4 regions of the Micromonospora sp. NPDC047812 genome follow, and region 3 is predicted to be linked to each of the others. Evidence: riboswitches for the same ligand, from Rfam matches in the RefSeq annotation. Region 3 holds a riboswitch; each other region holds the start of a gene.
What was found. Region 3 has a riboswitch for cobalamin ahead of bluB (5,6-dimethylbenzimidazole synthase). Riboswitches for the same ligand answer to the same signal wherever they lie in the genome.
Positions count from the first base shown of each region.

Region 1: it holds a riboswitch for cobalamin, as region 3 does, so the genes downstream of both, AB0883_RS10965 (ABC transporter substrate-binding protein) here and bluB (5,6-dimethylbenzimidazole synthase) in region 3, are expected to answer to the same signal.
Region 2: it holds a riboswitch for cobalamin, as region 3 does, so the genes downstream of both, AB0883_RS18740 (ribonucleoside-diphosphate reductase subunit alpha) here and bluB (5,6-dimethylbenzimidazole synthase) in region 3, are expected to answer to the same signal.
Region 4: it holds a riboswitch for cobalamin, as region 3 does, so the genes downstream of both, AB0883_RS21255 (peptidase) here and bluB (5,6-dimethylbenzimidazole synthase) in region 3, are expected to answer to the same signal.

Region 1 is NZ_JBEYRY010000002.1:699,417-704,314, forward strand. It holds gene AB0883_RS10955 (ABC transporter ATP-binding protein) at 1-281, opposite strand, end outside; gene AB0883_RS10960 (iron chelate uptake ABC transporter family permease subunit) at 281-1,432, opposite strand; gene AB0883_RS10965 (ABC transporter substrate-binding protein) at 1,438-2,451, opposite strand; cobalamin riboswitch at 2,480-2,661, opposite strand; gene AB0883_RS10970 (dipeptide/oligopeptide/nickel ABC transporter ATP-binding protein) at 2,738-3,490, opposite strand; gene AB0883_RS10975 (ABC transporter ATP-binding protein) at 3,487-4,584, opposite strand; gene AB0883_RS10980 (ABC transporter permease) at 4,581-4,898, opposite strand, start outside.
Region 2 is NZ_JBEYRY010000004.1:198,641-203,538, forward strand. It holds gene AB0883_RS18735 (ribonucleotide-diphosphate reductase subunit beta) at 1-420, opposite strand, end outside; gene AB0883_RS18740 (ribonucleoside-diphosphate reductase subunit alpha) at 459-2,804, opposite strand; cobalamin riboswitch at 3,022-3,238, opposite strand; gene AB0883_RS18745 (N-acetylmuramoyl-L-alanine amidase) at 3,592-4,686, opposite strand.
Region 3 is NZ_JBEYRY010000002.1:1,064,513-1,069,410, reverse strand. It holds gene AB0883_RS12770 (discoidin domain-containing protein) at 1-789, shown strand, start outside; gene AB0883_RS12765 (crotonase/enoyl-CoA hydratase family protein) at 965-1,729, opposite strand; gene AB0883_RS12760 (EamA family transporter) at 1,770-2,687, opposite strand; cobalamin riboswitch at 2,797-2,995, shown strand; gene bluB (5,6-dimethylbenzimidazole synthase) at 3,034-3,663, shown strand; gene AB0883_RS12750 (Rieske 2Fe-2S domain-containing protein) at 3,772-4,623, shown strand.
Region 4 is NZ_JBEYRY010000005.1:315,066-319,963, forward strand. It holds gene AB0883_RS21250 (hypothetical protein) at 42-527, opposite strand; gene AB0883_RS21255 (peptidase) at 563-1,615, opposite strand; cobalamin riboswitch at 1,715-1,862, opposite strand; gene AB0883_RS21260 (peptidoglycan DD-metalloendopeptidase family protein) at 2,486-3,292, shown strand; gene AB0883_RS21265 (ElyC/SanA/YdcF family protein) at 3,544-4,263, shown strand; gene AB0883_RS21270 (hypothetical protein) at 4,638-4,898, shown strand, end outside.

The DNA of each region.
Region 1 (4,898 bases), 370 kb from region 3:
TCGCCGACGGTGAGGTCCAGGTCCGTGTCGGCGTGCTGGGCGAGCAGCGCCGTCCGGCGGGCCAGCGCGACCCGGGGCAGGGCGGTGACGTCGTCGCCGCCGACCGTGACCAACCCGGCGTCCGGCGTGGCGAGCCGGGCGACGATCCGCAGCAGGGTGGTCTTGCCGCAGCCGTTGGGGCCGAGCAGCCCGACGAGGCTGCCCGCCGGCACCGCGCAGGTGACGTCGTCGAGGATCCGCCGGGCCGCGACGGACCAGGACACGCCGGTGACGGTGAGCATCAGCCACGCACCTTCCGGCGGTGCAGCAGCACCACGAAGGCGGGCACCCCGAGCAGCGCCGTCAGCACGCCGACCGGCAGCTCCCGGGGCGCGAAGAGGGTCCGCGCGGCGGTGTCCACCCAGACCAGGAAGATCGCCCCGGCGAGGACGACGACGGGCAGCAGGCGCCGGTGGTCCGCCCCGGTGAGGAACCGGGCGGCGTGCGGCAGGATCAGCCCGACGAAGCCCACCGCGCCGCTGACGGCGACCAGCGCCGCGGTGAGCAGCGCGGTGGCGACCAGCAGCAGCCACCGGACCCGGGTGACGGGGACACCGAGGGTCGCCGCGGCGTCCTCGCCGAAGGCGAAGGCGTTGAGCGTGCGGGCGTACGCCGCCACCAGGGCGAGCACGGCGGCCAGGACCGGCGCGGCCCAGGCCAGGGCGGTCCAGTCGACGCGGGCCAACGAGCCGGAGAGCCAGAACGTGATGCTCTGGGTGGCGTGCGGGTCGGCGACCCAGATGATGACGAACGAGGTGGCCGCCCCGCAGAGCTGCGCGACGGCCACGCCGGCCAGCACCACCCTCGTGGGGGCCAGCGCGGCCCGGCGGCCGGCCACCGCGGCCACGACCGCGAACGCGGCCAGCGCCCCGGCGAAGGCGCCCCCGGTGAGCGCGGCGACCCCGCCGCCGAAGCCCAGGACGAGGACCGCGACCGCGCCGAGCGACGCCCCCGAGGAGACCCCGAGCAGGTACGGGTCGGCCAGCGGGTTGCGGGTGACGGTCTGCATCACCGCGCCGACGGCCGCCAGCCCGCCTCCCACGGCGGCGGCCCCGAGCACCCGGGGCAGGCGCAGCCGCCAGACGATGTGCTCGCGCAGCAGCGGCACCTCGGCGTGCGGGAGTCCCAGCCGGTCGGCCACGACCGACCAGACCGTCGACACGGGAATGTCGGCCGGTCCGACGGTGACGGCCACCCCGATCGACACGACCAGCCCGGCCAGCAGGGCGACCAGCAGCACCACCAGGCCGAGCGGGTTGGCCGCGCGGACGCCAGCGGGGGCGGCACGGTCGGCGGACCCGAGGGCGGCGCGGTCGGCGGACCCGGGGGCGGCGCGGCGGGTCGGGTCGGGGGCGGTGCGGCGTGCTGGTCCCGGGCCGGCGCGGCGGGCCACGGCGGTCAGCGGTCCGCCCCGGCGGGGAGCTGCGCCACGCCCGCGGCGAGCGCCTCGACGCCGAGCACGACGCGCACCCCGGCGGAGGTCGAGGAGAACGGGATGACGACGAACCGTTGCCGGGCCACCGCCGGCAACTCCTTCAGGCCGGGGTGGCGGGTCAGGAAGGCCCGCTTCGCGGCTGCCGCGTCCCAGCCCGCGTCGACCAGCACGATCACGTCGGGATCGCGGTCCACGACCGCCTCCCAGCTGGTGTCGGCCCAGCCGCCGGTGAGGTCGCCGAACACGTTGCCCACCCCGACCGCCGACATGATCATGTTGGGGCTGCCGCAGCAGGCGCCCACGCTCGGGGCGTCGGTGCCGGCGTCCCACCAGAGCACGGACACGTCCCGCGCGCCACCGATCCGGGCGGCGGCCGTGGCGATCCGGGCCCGCTGGTCGGCGATGAGCTTCTCGGCCCGCTCCGGCACCCCGAAGACGGCCGCCACGTCCCGGATCTCGGCGAACACGTCCTCCACCGTCAGCTTCGCCGGCCGGTGCTGCTTCGGGCACCCGGCCGGCGAGAGGTACGTGCCGATGCCGAGCCCCGCGAGCGCGGCGCGGTCGCCGACGCCCTCGTCGCCGAAGGCGCTGTGGAACGAGGCGTAGACGAAGTCCGGCGCCGCCTCCAACAGCTTCTCCTTCGCCGGGTACTTGTCCGACAGCACCGGCACGGCGGCGTACGCGGCGGCGTGCTCCGGCAGGATCGCGTCGTCCAGGTACGCCGTGCCGGCCATGCGGTCGGCGAGGCCGAGCGCCAGCATGATCTCCGTGGCGGGCTGGTTCAGGGTCACCGCCCGCTCGGGCGGGGCGGCGACGGCGACCGGCGTACCGCAGTTGGTCAGCGCGACCGGGGCGGCGGCCGCCGGGGGCGCCGTGGCCGGGTCGTCCGTGGCGCAGGCGCCGAGCAGGACGACGAGGACGGACAGGGGCGCGGCAACGCGCCGGGACAGGGTGGACCGCACTGCGCGCACGCGCATCGGGACCGCCTTCCAACACCTCGTGGACGGGTCAACGCAGTGCCGTGGCCGGTCTCCTGGCTGACGGGAGGTGCGTCCGTGGCCGGCCTTCCCAGGCGGGTTACGCCCAGTGACCTCGTACGACGAGGGCCGCGAACTTCCCGATCACAGTGGCGAGGGCCGCACCGGTCTTCCACCGGCTTCCCGAGCACCACGGCAGAGTCACCCTAGCCGCCGGCCGCCCCGGAAGTCACGCGACGAACACCATCAGGGACGGTCCGCCGAGGGCTGTCGGGAGGCGCGCCGGTCAGGGCTGCGCGGCGGTCGGCAGGTCGACCACCCGGGTGGCCCAGCGGGCCATCAGCGCCGGGTCGTGGGTGATGAGCAGGACCCCGGCGGCGTGCTGCCGCTGGTAGTCGGTGATGACGGCCGCGAGGTGCGCCTGGGTGGAGGCGTCGAGCATGGCGGTGGCCTCGTCGCAGAGCAGGTAGTCGGGCCGGTGCACGAGCGCGCGGGCGAGGCAGGCGCGTTGCAGCTGCCCGTCGCTGACCGCGTGCGGGCGGCGGGCGAGCAGGTCGGGCGTGAGGCCGACGAGGTCGGCCAGCTCCGCCGCCCGGGCCCGCGCCTGTTCCTCGGGCGTGCCGGTGGCGCGCAGCGGTTCCGCGATGATGTCGGCGAGGCCCAGCCGGGGGTCGGTGGCGGCGCGGGGGCTCTGGAACAGGATCGCGACGCGGGTACGAACGGCGGCGGGCACCCGGTGCCGGGCGCCCGCCACCCGGTGGCCGTCGAGGGTGACGTGCCCGGCCTCGGGGGCGTGCAGCAGGGCCAGCACCCGGGCGAGGGTGGACTTGCCGCTGCCCGAGGGCCCGCGCAGGCCGACCGTCTCGCCGGGCGCGACGCGCAGGTCGACGCCGTCGAGGACGCGCCGGCCGCCGTAGGAGACCGCGACCTCGTGGGCCGCGAGGGCGGTGCTGGTCGTGCCGGCGCTCCCGGCCGTGCTGGTCGTGCCGGCGCTTCCGGCGGTGCTGGTCGTGCCGGCGCTTCCGGCCGTGCTGGTCATGCCGGCGCTCCGAGGGTCAGCGGGTGGTGACAGGCGGCCCGGCCCGGCGCGCCCGCGCAGGGAGCGGGCGGGGTGCGGCAGACGTCGGTGGCGCGGTCGCAGCGCGGGGCGAAGGCGCAGCCGGGCGGCAGGTCGGTGAGCATCGGCGGATGGCCGGGGACGGGCCGGAAGGCCCGCTCGGGCAGGGCATCGAGAAGACCTGCGGTGTACGGGTGGGCGGGCGCCGCGAACAACTCGGCCGTCGGCCGCCGTTCCACGATCCGGCTGGCGTACATGACGGCGACCGTGTCGGCGACCCGGCGGGCGGCGGCCAGGTCGTGGGTGATGAGCAGGACGGCGCCGCCGGCGTCGCAGCGGCGGCGCAGCAGGTCGAGGGTGTGGTCGACCAGGGGCCGGTCGAGGCCCGTGGTGGGTTCGTCGGCGAGCAGCAGCGGCGGGTCGGGGGCGAGGGCGAGGGCGGTGGCCAGGCGCTGGGCCATGCCGCCGGAGAGCTCGTGCGGGTAGCGGTCGAGGTCGGCGGGGTCGAGACCCACCTCGGCGGCGACCCGCTCGGCCGCCGCGGGCGCCTCGCGCCGGGTGTGCCCATGGGCGCGCAGGGTCTCCTCCAGCAGCCGCCGGCCCGTCCGTACGGGGGTCAGGGCGGTGGCGGGGCTCTGCGGCACCAGCCCGACCGCGCGGCCGCGTACGGCGCGGGCGAGGTGGCGCTCGGAGGAGCCGACCAGGTCGACCTGCGCCCCGGCGGGCGGGCGCAGGCGGGCATGACCAGTGACGGTGGCGTTGCCGGGGAGCAGGCCGAGCAGGGCGTGCGCGAGCACCGACTTGCCACAGCCGGACTCCCCGACCACCGCCAGGAGCTCGCCCGGGTGGACGGTCAGGTGCAGGTCGGTGACGGCCTGCACGACGGCGTCGCGGAGCTGGAAGCGGACGGTCAGCCCGTCGACCTCCAGCAGGCCGGGCCGCCCGTCGGCGGCGGTGCCACCCGTGCCGGCGCTGCCGGCGGTCTCGCCGGTGGTGGCGGATCCGGTGGGGCGGGTGGCGGTCCTCCCGGCCGGGGCGGTGGTGTCGGCGGGGGCGGGCTCGCGGGTGGTGGTCACAGGTTCAGCTCCGCTCGTACGCGCGGGTCGAGGCGGTCGCGCCACCGGCCGGTGAGGGCCGCCAGGGCCAGCGTGACGGCGACGAGGAGCAGGCCGGGCACGATGCTGGCCCACCAGGCGCCGGTGAGCAGGGACCGCTGCCCGTCGTTGATCATGTTGCCGATCGAGGCCAGGTGCGGGGGCAGGCCGAGGCCGAGGAAGGACAGCGCGGTCTCGTGCCAGACGGCGTGCGGCACCATCAGCGTGGTGGCCAGGGCCAACCGGGGCAGCACGTGCGGGAGCAGGTGCCGGGTGATCACCCGGGCCCGGCTGGC
Region 2 (4,898 bases), on a different contig from region 3:
GAAGCAGAACTCCGCCTTGCGCCGGATCGACGGGATGTTCTCGATGGCGGCGAACGCGGCGAAGCGTTCGGTCTCGTCGGGCACGTAGGTGTCGAGCAGGTTGAGGTAGAACTGGACGTGCACGGCCTCCTCGAACAGCTGCCGTGACAGGTAGAGCCGGCCCTCCGGCGAGTTGACGTGCTGGTACAGGTTGAGCACGAGGTTGTTGGCGACGATGGTGTCGCCGGTGGCGAAGAACGCGACGAGGCGGCTGACCAGGTGCCGCTCGGCCGGGGAGAGCCGGTCGAGGTCGGCGAGGTCGGCGTGCAGGTCGACCTCCTCCACCGTCCAGGTGTTGCGGATGGCGTCGCGGAAGCGGTCGAAGAAGTGCGGGTAGCGCATCGGGCGGAGGGTGAGGTCCATCCCCGGGTCGAGCAGCATGTGTGTGGTCCTCGGTTCGCTGGTGGTCGTGGTGGTGGTCACTGGCAGGCCTCGCACGACTCGGGGTTCTCCAGGGAGCAGGCCAGCGCCTCGTCGACGGTCGCCACCGCCGCGACGACGCCGGCGGCGCGGGCCGGCCCGACGGGCGCGACGGTGGCCTGCTGGATCCGGGTGGCCGGCCGCGAACGCAGGTAGTACGTCGTCTTCAGCCCGGCCTTCCAGGCGTACAGGTACATCGAGGAGAGCTTGCCGATCGTCGGCGCGGCCAGGAACAGGTTCAGCGACTGCGACTGGTCGATGTACGGGGCGCGGGCCGCGGCCAGGTCGATCAGCGCCCGCTGCGGCAGCTCCCACGCGGTGCGGAACAGCTCCCGCACCTCGGCCGGCAGTTCCGCGACGTCCTGCACGGAGCCCTCGGCGCGCTTGATCGCCGAGCGGATCCGCTCCGTCCACAGGCCACGCGCCTTCAACTCCCGCACGAGGGCGGTGTTGACCTGGAGGAACTCCCCCGACAGGGTCTCGCGCTTGAACAGGTTGGACACCTGCGGCTCGATGCACTCGTAACAACCGGCGATCGAGGCGATGGTGGCGGTCGGCGCGATCGCCACCAGCAGCGAGTTGCGCAGCCCGTACGCGGCGACCCGCTCCCGCAGCGCGCTCCACCTCGCCGTCTGGGTTCCCGTGACGCCCCACAGGTCGGGTTGCAGTTGCCCGCGCGCCGCCCGGGTCTGCCCGTACGCCGGGTGGGCGCCCGCGCGGCGCGCCAGGTCGGCGGAGGTCTCCAGGGCGGTCAGGTACAGCTCCTCGCTGATCCGGGTGGACAGCTCCCGGGCGGCCGGGGAGTCGAACGGCAGCCGCAGCGCGAAGAACACGTCCTGCAGGCCCATCAGGCCGAGCCCGACGGGACGCCAGCGGGGATTGCTCGCCGCCGCCTGCGCCGTCGGGTAGTAGTTGATGTCGATGACCCGGTCGAGGTACGTCACGGCGGTGCGGACGGTGGCGCGCAGCCGCTCCCAGTCGATGCCGTCCGCGCCCAGGTGGGCGGCGAGATTGACCGAACCGAGGTTGCACACGGCGGTCTCGGCGTCGCTGGAGACCTCGACGATCTCGGTGCACAGGTTGGACAGGTGCACCACGTTGCCCGCCTCGGCGGTCTGGTTGCACAACCGGTTCGCGGCGTCCTTGAACGTCATCCACCCGTTGCCGGTCTGGGCGAGGGTGCGCATCATCCGCCCGTACAGCTCCCGCGCCGGGACCTGCCGCACGTAGCGGCCCTGCTCCTCGGCGGCCCGGTACGCCGCGTCGAACTCCTCCCCCCACAGGTCCGGCAGCTCCGGCACCACGTCCGGGTCGAACAGCGACCACACCCCGTCGGCCTCCACCCGCCGCATGAACTCGTCCGGGATCCAGTTGGCCAGGTTGAGGTTGTGGGTGCGCCGGGCGTCCTCACCGGTGTTGTCGCGCAGCTGGAGGAACTCCTCGACGTCCGGGTGCCACGGCTCCAGGTAGACGCAGGCCGCGCCCTTGCGCCGACCACCCTGGTTGACCGCCGCCACCGAGGCGTCCAACGTCCGCAGCCACGGCACGATCCCGTTTGACTGCCCGTTGGTGCCCCTGATCAGCGCGCCCCGCGAGCGGACCCGCGAGAACGCGATGCCGATCCCGCCGGCGAACTTCGACAGGTTCGCCACCTGCGCGTACCGCTGGTAGATGGAGTCGAGTTCGTCGCGCGGGGAGTCGACCAGGTAGCAGGAGGACATCTGGGTGTGCCGGGTGCCGGAGTTGAACAACGTCGGCGAACTCGGCAGGTACGCCAGACTCGACATCAGCCGGTAGAACTCGATCGCCTCGTCCGGTGCCTGCGACAGGCCGCAGGACACCCGCAGCAGCCAGTACTGCGGGGTCTCCAGCACCAGCCGGCTCGTCGGGTGGCGCAGCAGGTACCGGTCGTAGACCGTGCGCAGCCCGAAGTACTCGAAGCGCAGGTCACCGCGCGGATCGACGGCGGCGTCGAGGGCGCTCGCGTGGGCGGCGACGAACGCCGCGGTGTCGTCGCCGATCAGGCCCTCGGCGTGGCCGCGCCGGATCGCCGCACTGAAGGAGCCGATGCCCTGCCGGCGGACCTCCTTGTCGACGTACCCGGCCAGCAGGCGGGCGGCCAACCGCGAGTACTGCGGCTCCTCACCGATCATCTCCGCGGCGGTCTGGATGGACAGCCGGTCCAGTTCGGCCGTCGTCGCCCCGTCGTACAGGCCGCTGATCGTCCGGGTCGCCACCCGCAGCGGGTCGACGTCGGCGAGGTCGTCGGCCCACCGCTCGACCGCCCGGACGATCCTGTTGACGTCGACCGCCTCGGTGCCGCCGTCACGCTTGCGGACCCGCATCTGCGGCCGCCGCTGGCCCGCCACGGCCGCATCGTCGACCGCCGTGCCGTCGGCCGGAACAACCTCGGTGACTGTCACCACTCACTCCTCGCGAGCCTTGATCCCAGACGGAACTCCTGGGCACGCGGGGAGCGGACACCGACGACGACGCGCGCAGGGCACGCGTCGGGATGGCGTCGGCCGTCCCACGCGGCCTCGGACCGCCGCGCACCCGGATGCGGGCGTACGGCGCACTGGCAGGTCTTCGGACTCGCGGGCGCGACCGGGCTCGCCGGTCTCCTACTGGCCGTCGCTTCCCAGGCCGCTGGCGGCCCAGTGCTGATGACGGCGGTCGTTCCCACTCACCGCTGCGGGGCAGTCCCGGATTCCCACCGGGTTCCCTCTTGCCTCGACCGCTCCGGATGAGCGGCCGAACCAGCTGCGCCGACACCATATATAGGGTTGGCGCCGTTGTCACACCCCACATGTCGGTCTCGGGCGTGTCGTCGGCGGTCCGGGTGACGCCCGTCGATCGCCGGCCCGCGTCGACGTCGATGTCCGCCCGCGCCGGCTCGGAGGACTGTCGTCCGCTCGGTACGGTCGGACACCACAGGCGCTTTGAGCGCGCTGGCCCGGATCGCGCTCCACCACGGTCCGGGTCGCGCGGCGCGACGCCGAGGACCTGTCGGTCCGTACCGGCGGCGCGGTCCCGGTCTGCCAGGCGCGCGGATTCCACGACTGGCACCGACGTGCGAGCGGACCGGGATCCTGTGGTCACACGATCCCGGTCCGCTCCCAGGCGGTGCGGTCAGACCTTGGTGACCCGGACGGCGTCGGCCACCACGTAACCGGGGGTGCTGGTCCACCGGCTCACCGCGACCAGGTTGCGGTCACCGGCGGCCAGTCCGAAGGTGCCCAGCGAGCGCCACACGCCGCCGCTGGAGCGCTGGTCCACGTTGACCGTGCGGTTGCCCGAGGCGGTGACGACGACGTGCGGGGCCGCGCTGTTGTAGCCGGGGTCGGCCGGGTGGCGTACCTCGATCCGGTAGTCGCCGGCCGTCGGGATGTTCACCTTGAACCAGGCGGCGTCGCTGGCGGGCGTGGGGTTGGCGAAGCGGTAGTCGGCCCCGTAGCGCTGGGCCGAGTACGAGGAGGTGCCCCAGTTGGTGCTCGCCGTGAACCGTCCCGCCGTGGCGTTGTCCACGATGGTGCCGCCCGTGGGCGGGTTGGGTGCGCCCAGGCCGAGGTAGGCGGCGATGCCCTCGGCGTGCCCACGGGCGACGGCGGTGATGAAGTCCGCCCGCTTGAGCAGGTTCGAGTCGGCGACGCTGTCGATGAAGAGGTTCTCGGTCAGCACCGCGGGCATGGCCGCCTCGCGCAGCATGTGGAAGTTCGCGGTCTTCAGCCCCCGGTCGGTGACCCCGCCGATCGTCCGCATGGCGCCGATCACCCTCGGGTGCAGCGCGTTGTGCAGGTTGACGGTGGCCGCGCCCGCCGTCGGGTACCGGTAGCTCTCGAAGCCGGTGCCGCCGCCGGAGTTGATGTGCACGCTCACGAGCAGGTTCGCGCCCCACGCGTTGGCGTCGTCCGTGCGGTACGCCAGGCTGCGGGTGATGTCGGTCGTCCGGGACATGCGGACGTCGACGCCCCAGTTGGCCAGCAGGATGTTGCGCAGCTGCAGGGAGATGTCGAGCGTCAGGGCCTTCTCCTGCAGCCCGTTGCCGACCGCGCCGGGGTCGGTGCCGCCGTGGCCCGGATCGATGTAGACCTTCGGCAACGCCGCCCACGCGGGGCCGGCGACGATGGGGACGGCCGCGGCGCCGGCGACGGCCGCCAACAGGGTACGCCGCCGAAGCGTCGGGTTGTCGAACATGTGCACCTCGTCATCGGGAGAGATCGACACTGCTCGGCAATATAGCGGGACATCGATAGAACATGAAAGATGTCTACGTCTTTTGATCTGAGATCTGAAGGTTTCCTCCCCCCAGGGCGTCGAACCTCGCCGGGCTGACCACCGGTCGGCAGCCGAGCTGCGCAAGCACTGGTGTTGCGAGGCTAGGATTCCTTCACGCCGATGTCTGCGACACCGGGTCACACCTGCGCGTTCCCGGACGA
Region 3 (4,898 bases):
TGCCTCTACTGGGGCGCGAACACCGACCACATGACGATCAAGAACTCCCGGATCCGGAACATGTTCGCCGACGGCATCAACATGACCAACGGGAGCACCAACAACCTGGTCAGCAACAACGACGCCCGGGCCACCGGTGACGACAGCTTCGCGCTGTTCTCGGCGATCGACGCGGGTGGCGCGGACATGAAGGACAACATCTACGAGAACCTGACCTCGACCCTGACCTGGCGGGCCGCCGGCGTGGCCGTCTACGGCGGCTACGGCAACACGTTCCGCAACATCTACATCGCGGACACGCTGGTCTACTCCGGCATCACCATCAGCTCGCTCGACTTCGGCTACCCGATGAACGGCTTCGGCGCCAGCCCGCCCACGCGGTTCGAGAACATCTCGATCGTGCGGGCCGGCGGGCACTTCTGGGGCGCGCAGACCTTCCCGGCGATCTGGGTCTTCTCCGCCTCGAAGGTGTTCCAGGGCATCCGGGTCAGCGACGTCGACATCGTCGACCCGACGTACAGCGGCATCATGTTCCAGACCAACTACGTCGGTGGGCAGCCGCAGTTCCCGATCACCGACACGGTCTTCACCAACGTCTCCATCAGCGGCGCCCGCAAGAGCGGTGACGCCTACGACGCGAAGTCCGGCTTCGGCATCTGGGCCAACCAGATGCCGGAGGCGGGGCAGGGCCCGGCCGTCGGGTCGGTCACCTTCAACAACCTTCGCCTGAGCAACAACGCGGTGGACATCCAGAACACCACCTCGACGTTCACCATCAACCGCAACTGACCCACCCCGGTCGCCCGTGGTGGCGGCCGGGATTCCGGGCGGTGCGGTCACCGGACGTGCGGTGGCCGCACCGCCCGGCCCGTCGGGCCGCCCGCCCGGAGGGTCGGCCGGGGCGCGCTGGTCGGGCCGCCGCCGGTGAGTGGCCGGGCGCGGTGCCGGCCGGGCCCTGGTCCGGTCAGTGGGCCGGGGCGCCGTGCCGGCCGGCGCCGGCGGCGAACCGGGCCGCGCCGGCCGCCGCGTCGGCGGCCAGCGACTCCATCCCGTACGCCAGCTCCACCTCCAGCGCCGCCGGTTCCGGCAGGCCGGCGCCGGCGAGCAGCGCCGCCCGGTCGTTGCGCAGGCAGGTCTGCGGGTGCCGGGCGATCTCGGCGGCCAGCCGCTCGGCCGCCGCCCGGGACTCGCCCGGCGCGACCAGCCGGTTCACCAGCCCCATGGCGTACGCCTCCTCGGCCGGCACCGGCCGGCCGGTCAGGATCAGGTCCATCGCCCGGCTCTCGCCGATCAGCCGGGGCAGCCGGACCGTGCCCCCGTCGATCAGCGGCACCCCCCAGCGCCGGCAGAACACCCCGAGCACCGCGTCGGACTCGGCCACCCGCAGGTCGCACCAGAGCGCCAACTCCAACCCGCCGGCCACCGCGTGACCGGAGATCGCGGCGATCACCGGCTTGCCGAGCGTCATCCGGGTCGGACCCATCGGGCCGTCCCCCTGCGCCTCGACGCGGTTGCCGCTCGGGGTGCCGATGGCCTTCAGGTCGGCCCCGGCGCAGAACGTGCCGCCGGCCCCCCAGAGCACGGCCACGGAGGCGTCGGGGTCGGCCTCGAAGGCGCGGAACGCGTCGGCCAGCGCCCGGGCGGTCGGCCCGTCGACCGCGTTGCGGGCCGCCGGGCGGTCCAGGATCACCGTGGTCACCGCCGCGGCGCGTTCGACGCGTACCCCCATCCCGACAGCATGCCCCCGGCGGTGCCGGCGGCGCCAGGCGTCAGTGCGGGGCGGACCGGTCCGGGCGGACCAGGGTGGCGCCCAGCGCGGCACCGACCACGCAGGCCACGCCGACCACCTGCGGCCAGGCCAGCAGCTCGCCGAGCAGGACCAGCCCGACCAGCGCCCCGATCGCCGGCTCCAGGCTGAGCAGGACCGCGAAGACCCGGGCCGGCATCCGGCGCAGCGCCGCCATCTCCGCCGAGTACGGCAGCACCGACGACAGCAGCGCCACCGCCGCGCCCAGCGCGAGGGTCCACGGGTCGAGCAGCGCCGTACCGCTGCCGGTGACCCCCAGGGGCAGCACGGCCAGCGCGGCGACCGCCATCCCCAGCGCGAGGCCCCGGCTGCCTGGCACCCGGGCGCTGACCGCCTTGCCGAGCAGTACGTAGCCGGCCCAGCCGACCGCGACGGCCACGCAGCACAGCAGCCCCAGCCGGTCCACCCCCGTCCCGCCGAGCCCGCTGATCAGCAGCACGCCCCCGCCGGCCAGCGCCGCCCACGCCACGTCGGCGAGCCGGCGGCTGCCGGCGAGCGACACCAGCAGCGGCCCGGCGAAGCCGATGGTGACCGCGACGCCCAGCGGCACCCTTTCCAGGGCCGCGTAGAAGGCGAGGTTCATCACCGCCAGGGCCAGCCCGAACGCCCCGACCAGACCGGCGGTGCGCCAGCCCAGGCGCAGCCCCGGCCGGACCAGGACCAGCAGGATGAGCGCGGCGAAGCCGAGCCGCAACGTGGTCGTACCGCCGGCGCTGGTGCTGCCGAAGAGCTGCTTGGCGACGGCCGCCCCGACCTGGGTGGAGAGCATGCCCAGCAGCATCAGCAGCGGGGGCGGCACGGCCCGGGGCTGTCCCAGCGCGAGAGTCAGTCGGGTCGCCGGTCGGCCGGCCGGCAGCGGGCGGGAGGAGAGTGCGTACACCCGGACCACAGTGGTACCGGAGCGGGCGGCCCGCGACCGGATTTCCACTGCCGCGGGTGCCCCGCGCTGCCCGTCGGACCGGAACGGACCGGGCGGCGCTAGCATCCCCGATGGCACGATCATGTGAGGTGCCCCGCGCGAGCGGGGAGAATCGGGAAGCCGGTGTGAATCCGGCACGGGCCCGCCGCGGTGACCGGGGAGCCACCGTCCACGCGTACGCGCAGCCACTGGCCCGCCCGGGCCGGGAAGGCGGACGGCCAGGCGTCGATCCGGGAGTCCGAAGACCGGCCTCGCGTCCGGTGCCCGCGTCCGGTGTGGCGTGGGCCGAGCGCAGCGGGAGCCTGCCTTGGATCTGTACGACGTCATCCACCGCCGCCGGGACGTACGCGCCCAGTTCACCGGGGCGCCGGTGCCCGAGGAGACGCTGGACCGGGTGCTGGCGGCGGCGCACGCCGCGCCGAGCGTCGGCTACTCGCAGCCCTGGGACTTCGTCCTCGTGCGCGACCCGGAGCTGCGCCGCCGGTTCCACGAGCACGTCCGCACCGAGCGGGACACGTTCGCCGCGACGCTCGACGGGGAGGCGGCCGAACGGTTCGCCCGCATCAAGATCGATGGCGTCCTGGAGTCGACGCTGTCGGTGGTGGTCACCCACGACCAGGCCCGGGGCGGCCCCGCCGTGCTCGGCCGGCACGCCATCGCCGACACCGGGCTCTACTCGACCTGCCTCGCCATCCAGAACCTCTGGCTCGCCGCGACCGCCGAGGGGCTCGGGGTGGGCTGGGTGTCGTTCTACCGCGAGCCCTGGCTCGCCGAACTGCTCGGCATCCCCGACGGGATCCGGCCGGTGGCGTGGCTCTGCCTCGGGCCGGTCACCCACTTCGAGCCCGTACCCGACCTGGCCCGGCACGGCTGGCGACAGAAGCGCCCGATGGCCGACGCGATCCACCACGACCGCTGGACGGCACGGGAGAGCTGACCTCGGTGGGGCGTCCCGTTACGGCTCTGCGGGGGCCTGATCACGTACGGCAGCGGATCCGTCACCGTCGACCGGTTTGCGGCGGCTCCTGCCGGGAAGTCGGTACGGGTGCGAGCACTCTTGACGAAGATCGAGCAGGCATCCGGCCTGGACCGGGTCGGCGACCGGTTGCAGCGCGCCGTCCAGGCCACCCTCCGACCGCAGCGGGTCCGCGACCTGCTGCACGGCGTGTGGCTGGGCCATCCGCTGCACCCGGCGATGGTGCAGGTGCCGGTCGGCGCGTGGATCAGCACGGCGGTGCTGGACCTCATGCCGGGACAGCGCCGGGCCGCCACCACACTGTGCACGGTGGGCACCGTCAGCGCCCTCCCGGCCGCGGTCGCCGGCCTCAACGACTGGGCGGCACTGGCCCGCGACCAGCGCCGGGTCGGCCTGGTGCACGCCGCGTCCAACAGCGTCGGCCTGGCGTTCTACGCCGGCTCGGTGGCCGCCCGGATGGCCGGCCGGCACAACCTCGGCCGTACGCTCGGCTTCCTCGGGCTCGGCGCCGCCAGCATGGGGGCGTACCTCGGCGGGCACCTGGCGTACAAGCAGGGCGCGCAGGTCAACCAGAGCATCTCCGAGCTGCACCGGATGAGCGACGGCTGGCACTCGATCGCGGACATGTCCGCCCTGCCGGAGCGCAAGCTGATCACCCGGGAGGTCGACGACGTCTCGGTGATCCTCTACCGGCACGGCAACGAGGTCACCGTGATGCTGGAGCGCTGCCCGCACCAGAGCGGCCCGCTGGGCGAGGGCGAGGTGCAGGAGATCGACGGGCACGCCTGCGTGGTCTGCCCGTGGCACGGCAGCGCGTTCCGCCTCAACGGCGGCGAGGTCGTGCACGGCCCGTCCGGCAACGACCAGCAGGTCCTGCCGACCCGCGTCGTCAACGGCGTCCTGGAGACCCGCCTCCCCTGACGGGCGCCTGCGCCCTCCCGACCTCCGATGTCGATCAAGAGGTTTGAGTCGAGTTCGATCTCCCTGCGTGACCAAACCTCTTGATCACCCGAGCGGTATCGGTTGGGCGGGTGCGAGCGGGGTGGGTGGGTCAGGGGCGGCGGTGGCGGCCGATCGGTGTGTCGCGGGACGAACCCGGGTGGGTTCGGCCGTGGCCGGTCAGATCGTCGTCGCGGGCGCCAGCGGTCAGCCCGCCGTCGTAGGTGCCGGTGCCGGGGGCGGTCGTGTCCGCGCGA
Region 4 (4,898 bases), on a different contig from region 3:
CACCCGGTGCGGCGCCGCGGTCACGCCGTGTGGGGCTGCGGTCAGGGCGCGGCGATGCTCGGCGGGGCACCCGCGCCGAACGACCAGCCCTCGACGGTGCCCGGGGCCGGGTTGTAGCTGCTCGCGCCGGACGTGCTGTAGGACCAGGCGCCGCCGCTGGAGGCGTGCCAGTACGACCAGTACGCCGTGGCGGGCGGGGTGTTGACACACGGATCGGTCGCGACGGTCGGCTTGCCGTTGATCCGGCAGACGAATGCCAGCCCCCAGCGCTGGGTGCCGGTCACCGTGAAGCCGGCGCCCTGGAGGGCGGCCACCCCCGTGGCCGGGTCGCCCGGGGCGCAGGCGACCTGGACGCCGCCGCCGAGCGCGGCGAAGTCCACCACGACGGTGACGCCGGAGGTGCCGGTGCAGGCGGCGGCGTGCGCGGCCCGTGGGGCGGGTTCGACGGCGGTGAGGGCGACGGTGGCGACGGCAGCGGCCAGCAGGCCGGCGAGCCGTGCGCGCACGGTGGATCGGTGACGGAACACGGTTCCTCCTGGAATCGGGTGAGCGACGGGACGGGTCACGGGCAGGCGGGGACTGGCGTGCCCGGGGTGGCGCCGGCCGCGGACAGCCGGGCGTACCCGGTGCCGGTCAGGCCGAGGACAGCCTGGCCGGTGGCCCGGGCGGCGGTGCCCGGGTCGAAGGTGGCGCCGTCGAAGTCGACCGCCCCCCGGTCGGCCGGTGCCCCGGCGCAGCCGACCTGGAGTCCGGCGAGGAACACCCGCGCCCGTGCCCAGGCCAGCGGTCGGTGACCGTCGTGCAGCGCCTGCGCGGCGAGGCCGGTGCTGTTGGCGTTCGGGGTGCCGGCGGCGTTGGCGAAACCGCCGTCGGCGCGCTGCACGGAAAGCAGCCAGTGCAGCCCCGCGGTGGCGTCGGTCGGGCGGTCGGTGGCCCGCAGCGCCTGCACCGCGAGCGCGGTGGCGTCCACGTCGGAGGTGCAGACCGGTTGCGCGGGCAGCGCCGGGTAGCCGCCGTCCGGGCAGCGGGTGCCCGCGAGCCAGGCGGCGGCCGCCGGGGGCGCGCCCTGCGCGGTGCGGTCCAGGGCGAGGAGGGCGAAGGACTGGCTGAACGTGTTGCTGTAGTCCCCGTACGCCGACCGGTCGGTGAACCGGCCGCTGGGGGCCTGCAACGAGCGCAGCCGGGCGATCAGGTCCACGCCGCCGACGCCGGTCGGGTCGCCGCCGCGTACCTGGACGGCGAGGGCGAGCTTGGCGGTCGCGCCCGCGTACGCCTCGGTCGTGCCGTCGCCGACGTAGGTGTCGCGGATGTCCGGTCGGGTGACCCAGGCCAGCGCCCGGGCCCCCGAGTCGTCGGCGACGCCGGCGGCGGCGAAGGCGAACACGGCGTCGAGGGTCAGTCCCTGGTCGGGATAGGCGACGCCGTCGAAGACCACCTCGAAGCGTTCGCCGTCGACGAGTTGCCGGGCCAGCCAGCCGGCCGCGGCCTCCGACCGGCCGACCCCGGCGGGCGAGGTGGGGGAGACGTGGGCCGATGCCGGTGTCGCGAGGGTGAGGGCGGTGAGCACACCGCAGAGCAGGGCGAGCAGGCGGTGCCGGCTCAGGCGGACGACCATCGGAAGCGCCTTTCCGGCCCGGCGGTCGTCAGAAGCCCGACGACCGCCGCAGCACGGGGTCGACCGGGACTCCGACCCGTGGGCCACGACGGGTGGGGGAGCGGATTCCGCGCGTACGTCGGGTATTCGGGCTTGCCGTCAGAGGTGCATCTCGACGGCCTACCGTTGCGGGCCAGCGCCGGACTTCGACCGGACTTCCCCCATACATACGCGCTGATGGAGTTGTGGCGTCAGTCTGGCCGCGTACGCGCTCCCGTGTCAATGCGTCGTCCACTGCGGACGCTCTGTGGCCGTCGGCGGGGCGGTCGCCGACCGCGGGCGCGTCCGGTCCGGGTCCAGGTGGTCCATCCGGTGACCACGGTCGGTCGCCAGCGGTCGCGTCGCCCCTCAAGATCTCAGCTCGTGTCCGCTCCGCGTAAGTCCTAGCTGTCACGCTGCGACACGCGGGGGTGAAGTCTGCCCACTCGCAGCGACCCACAGCGGAACCGTCCGCACCGCCACCGCCACACGCTGACGCGATGGTCCCCGAATCGGGGCCACAGGGATGTCGCCCACCGCCAGGAAGCGCGTGTCATCCGAGTCCACCCGGCCCGTCCCATCAGCACCGTCGAGGGCGTGCTACGAGTGCCGACGCCGACGCGGCGACCGACGCGGCTTCGGGCCGTACCGGCCGGGCGGAACCGAGCCTTGACACCAATGGAGTTCGATCCCCTAATATCCAAGATCCCAGATGCACGCGGGCTCGCTGGTTCGCCGCCCGAAGGGGTTGGTCAGCCCGTCCCGAACCAGCGGCCCGGAACTGAGCAGAAGTCACAGTCGGCGGTCTCCCCGGTGCGGATCGTTCGTCATCCATCGTGAGCAAGGGGCCGAATGCAGACGTTCGACGAAACATCGCCGGGGGATGGGGCGGCGTCGCGTGGCATCGACCGTCGCCATCTGCTCGGCCTGGTCACCGCCACGCTGGCGGCCGGCATCATTCCGGAGGCGTGGCTCGCGGAAGCCGCGTACGGCGCGACGCCGAGATGGAACCGGCCGTTCGACAAATGGGTCCCGATCACGTCCTCGTACGGGATGCGGACAGATCCGATCACCGGCCAGTCCAGGATGCACAACGGCACGGACTACAGCTACTCGGGGATCCTCGGCTATCCGATCCGTTCGATCGCGGCGGGCACGGTGACCAGCGTCTCGTACAGCGCGAGCGGCCTCGGCCACAACGCCACCATCACGCACGCCGATGGTTGGCGGAGTGTCTACGGGCACATGCGGGAGGCTCCCAGAGTCGGGACGGGCGCGCAGGTCGCCGCAGGCCAGCACATCGGCAACGTGGGATCCACCGGCCACTCCACCGGCCCGCACCTGCATCTTGAGATCTTCCAGCCGAACGGTCAGCGAGTTGACCCCGAGTCGGTTCTCACGGGTGCCCCGTACGCCGGGGCCCCCGGATCTCCCCCCGAGATCGTCACTAAGGATGGACTGATGTACCTCATCTGGAGCACCGGCGGCACCGGCTACCTGGTCACCCCCAACCGCGTCATCGGGCTGCGGTCGATGGCGCACTACAACCTGTTCAAGCGGATCATCAACTCGAACCAGGCCGCCGCCCAGCCTGAGGTCTTCAACGCGCTGGAGATCGACCAGATCAACGCGTACCTCAACGGGACCGTGCCTGCCTGATCCATCCCGGGGGTGACCTCGGAGACGCCCGGCCGGCTCGCTGCATCAGAAGCGGGCCGGCCTCCGGCACCTCATGGTTGACCGCTCGGCCGGCCGGCAGCACGACCTGGACGCCCGGATCGGCGGCACAGGTGCCGATCCGCCTCACATTTGCCACTGCCGCCGGGGCCGGTCAACCGCTCCCCGTCGCCGGCGACCGCGCACGGCCAGGGGCGGGAACGGTCGTCGGGCGGCCCTGGGATACTCGCCCCATGCGGCCCCGACTCCCCAAGCTGACCCGCAGGCCGCGCCCGGCCGCTCGCCGGCGTACGCGCTGGCTGCGTCGCGCCGTCGGCGCGGCCGTCGTCGGCGCGGTGCTCCTGACCGGCGGCACCGTGGCCAGCGTGCACTGGATCCGCGGCGGGGCGGACGGGCACATCTTCACCGAGCGGGACGTCCCGGAGGCGCCGGTCGCCCTGGTGCTGGGCACCAAGGTCCACCCCGACGGGACCCCGTCGCCGTTCCTCACCGGCCGCCTGGAGATCGCCCGGCGGCTGCTCGCCGCCGGCAAGGTACGCGCCATCCTGCTCTCGGGCGACAACATGAACCCCGACTACGACGAGCCGGCCGCGATGCGGCGCTGGCTGGTCGACAACGGCGTGTCGGCGACGAGGGTGGTGCTGGACCCTGCCGGCTTCGACACGTACGACTCGTGCGCCCGCGCGAAGCGGGTCTACGGGGTGGAACGGGCGACGGTGGTGACCCAGTCCTTCCACCTGCCTCGCGCCGTGACGGTGTGCCGGCGGCTCGGCGTCGACGCCAACGGGGTCGGCGACGAGACCGCCCGCCGGTACGACAGGACGTGGCGGATCAGCTCCACCCGTGAGTACGGCGCCTGCGTGAAGGCCACCCTGGACCTCCTCTCCGGCCGCGATCCGGTGCACCTCGGGCGCCGCGAGACCGGGGTGCAGGACGCGCTGCGCGACGCGTGAGACCCGTGGCCTGGAGCGCACGCGCCGCCACGGCATGGGTCCGACGTCGGCTGCCCGGGCACTCGCCGTCGAGCCGATAGCCGTCGCACCCGGCAACCATGAGCGCGGCGGCACGCCAGATCGCCCACCCGCGAATCGCCCACCTGCACGTCGCCCGGCCGCCGAAACGCGCCGAGGGCACCGCGTCTTCCGGGCCTACGCCGTGCCCCTGGCCGTCGATTGGAAGATCACGACCGCAGCGACGCACCACACAGGACGGAGGGGCGAGCACCCGGGCGGGACTGTGTGACACTCTGCGGGTGACGTCGCCTCCTCCGCCGAGCGAGCCCGGCCAGCCGACCTCCACGCCACCAGCGCCCGGGGCCCCACCACCGATGTCGCCGCCACTGCCACCACCGCCACCGCTGCCACCGTCGCCGCCGAAGACCAACACGCCCCTGATCATCGGTGTGGTCGCTGCGGTGCTGGCGCTCTGCCTGATCGGCGTCTGCGGGGCCGCACTGGTCGGGGTGGGCCTGATCAGGGCCAATGGCGGCCAGCAGGGCCAGCCCGCGGCGAGACCCCTGCCCGAGCCGATCGGGACGACGAGGGAGCTTCCGCGCGAGCCGGCGTACTCGCCGCCGCCCATCCTCCCC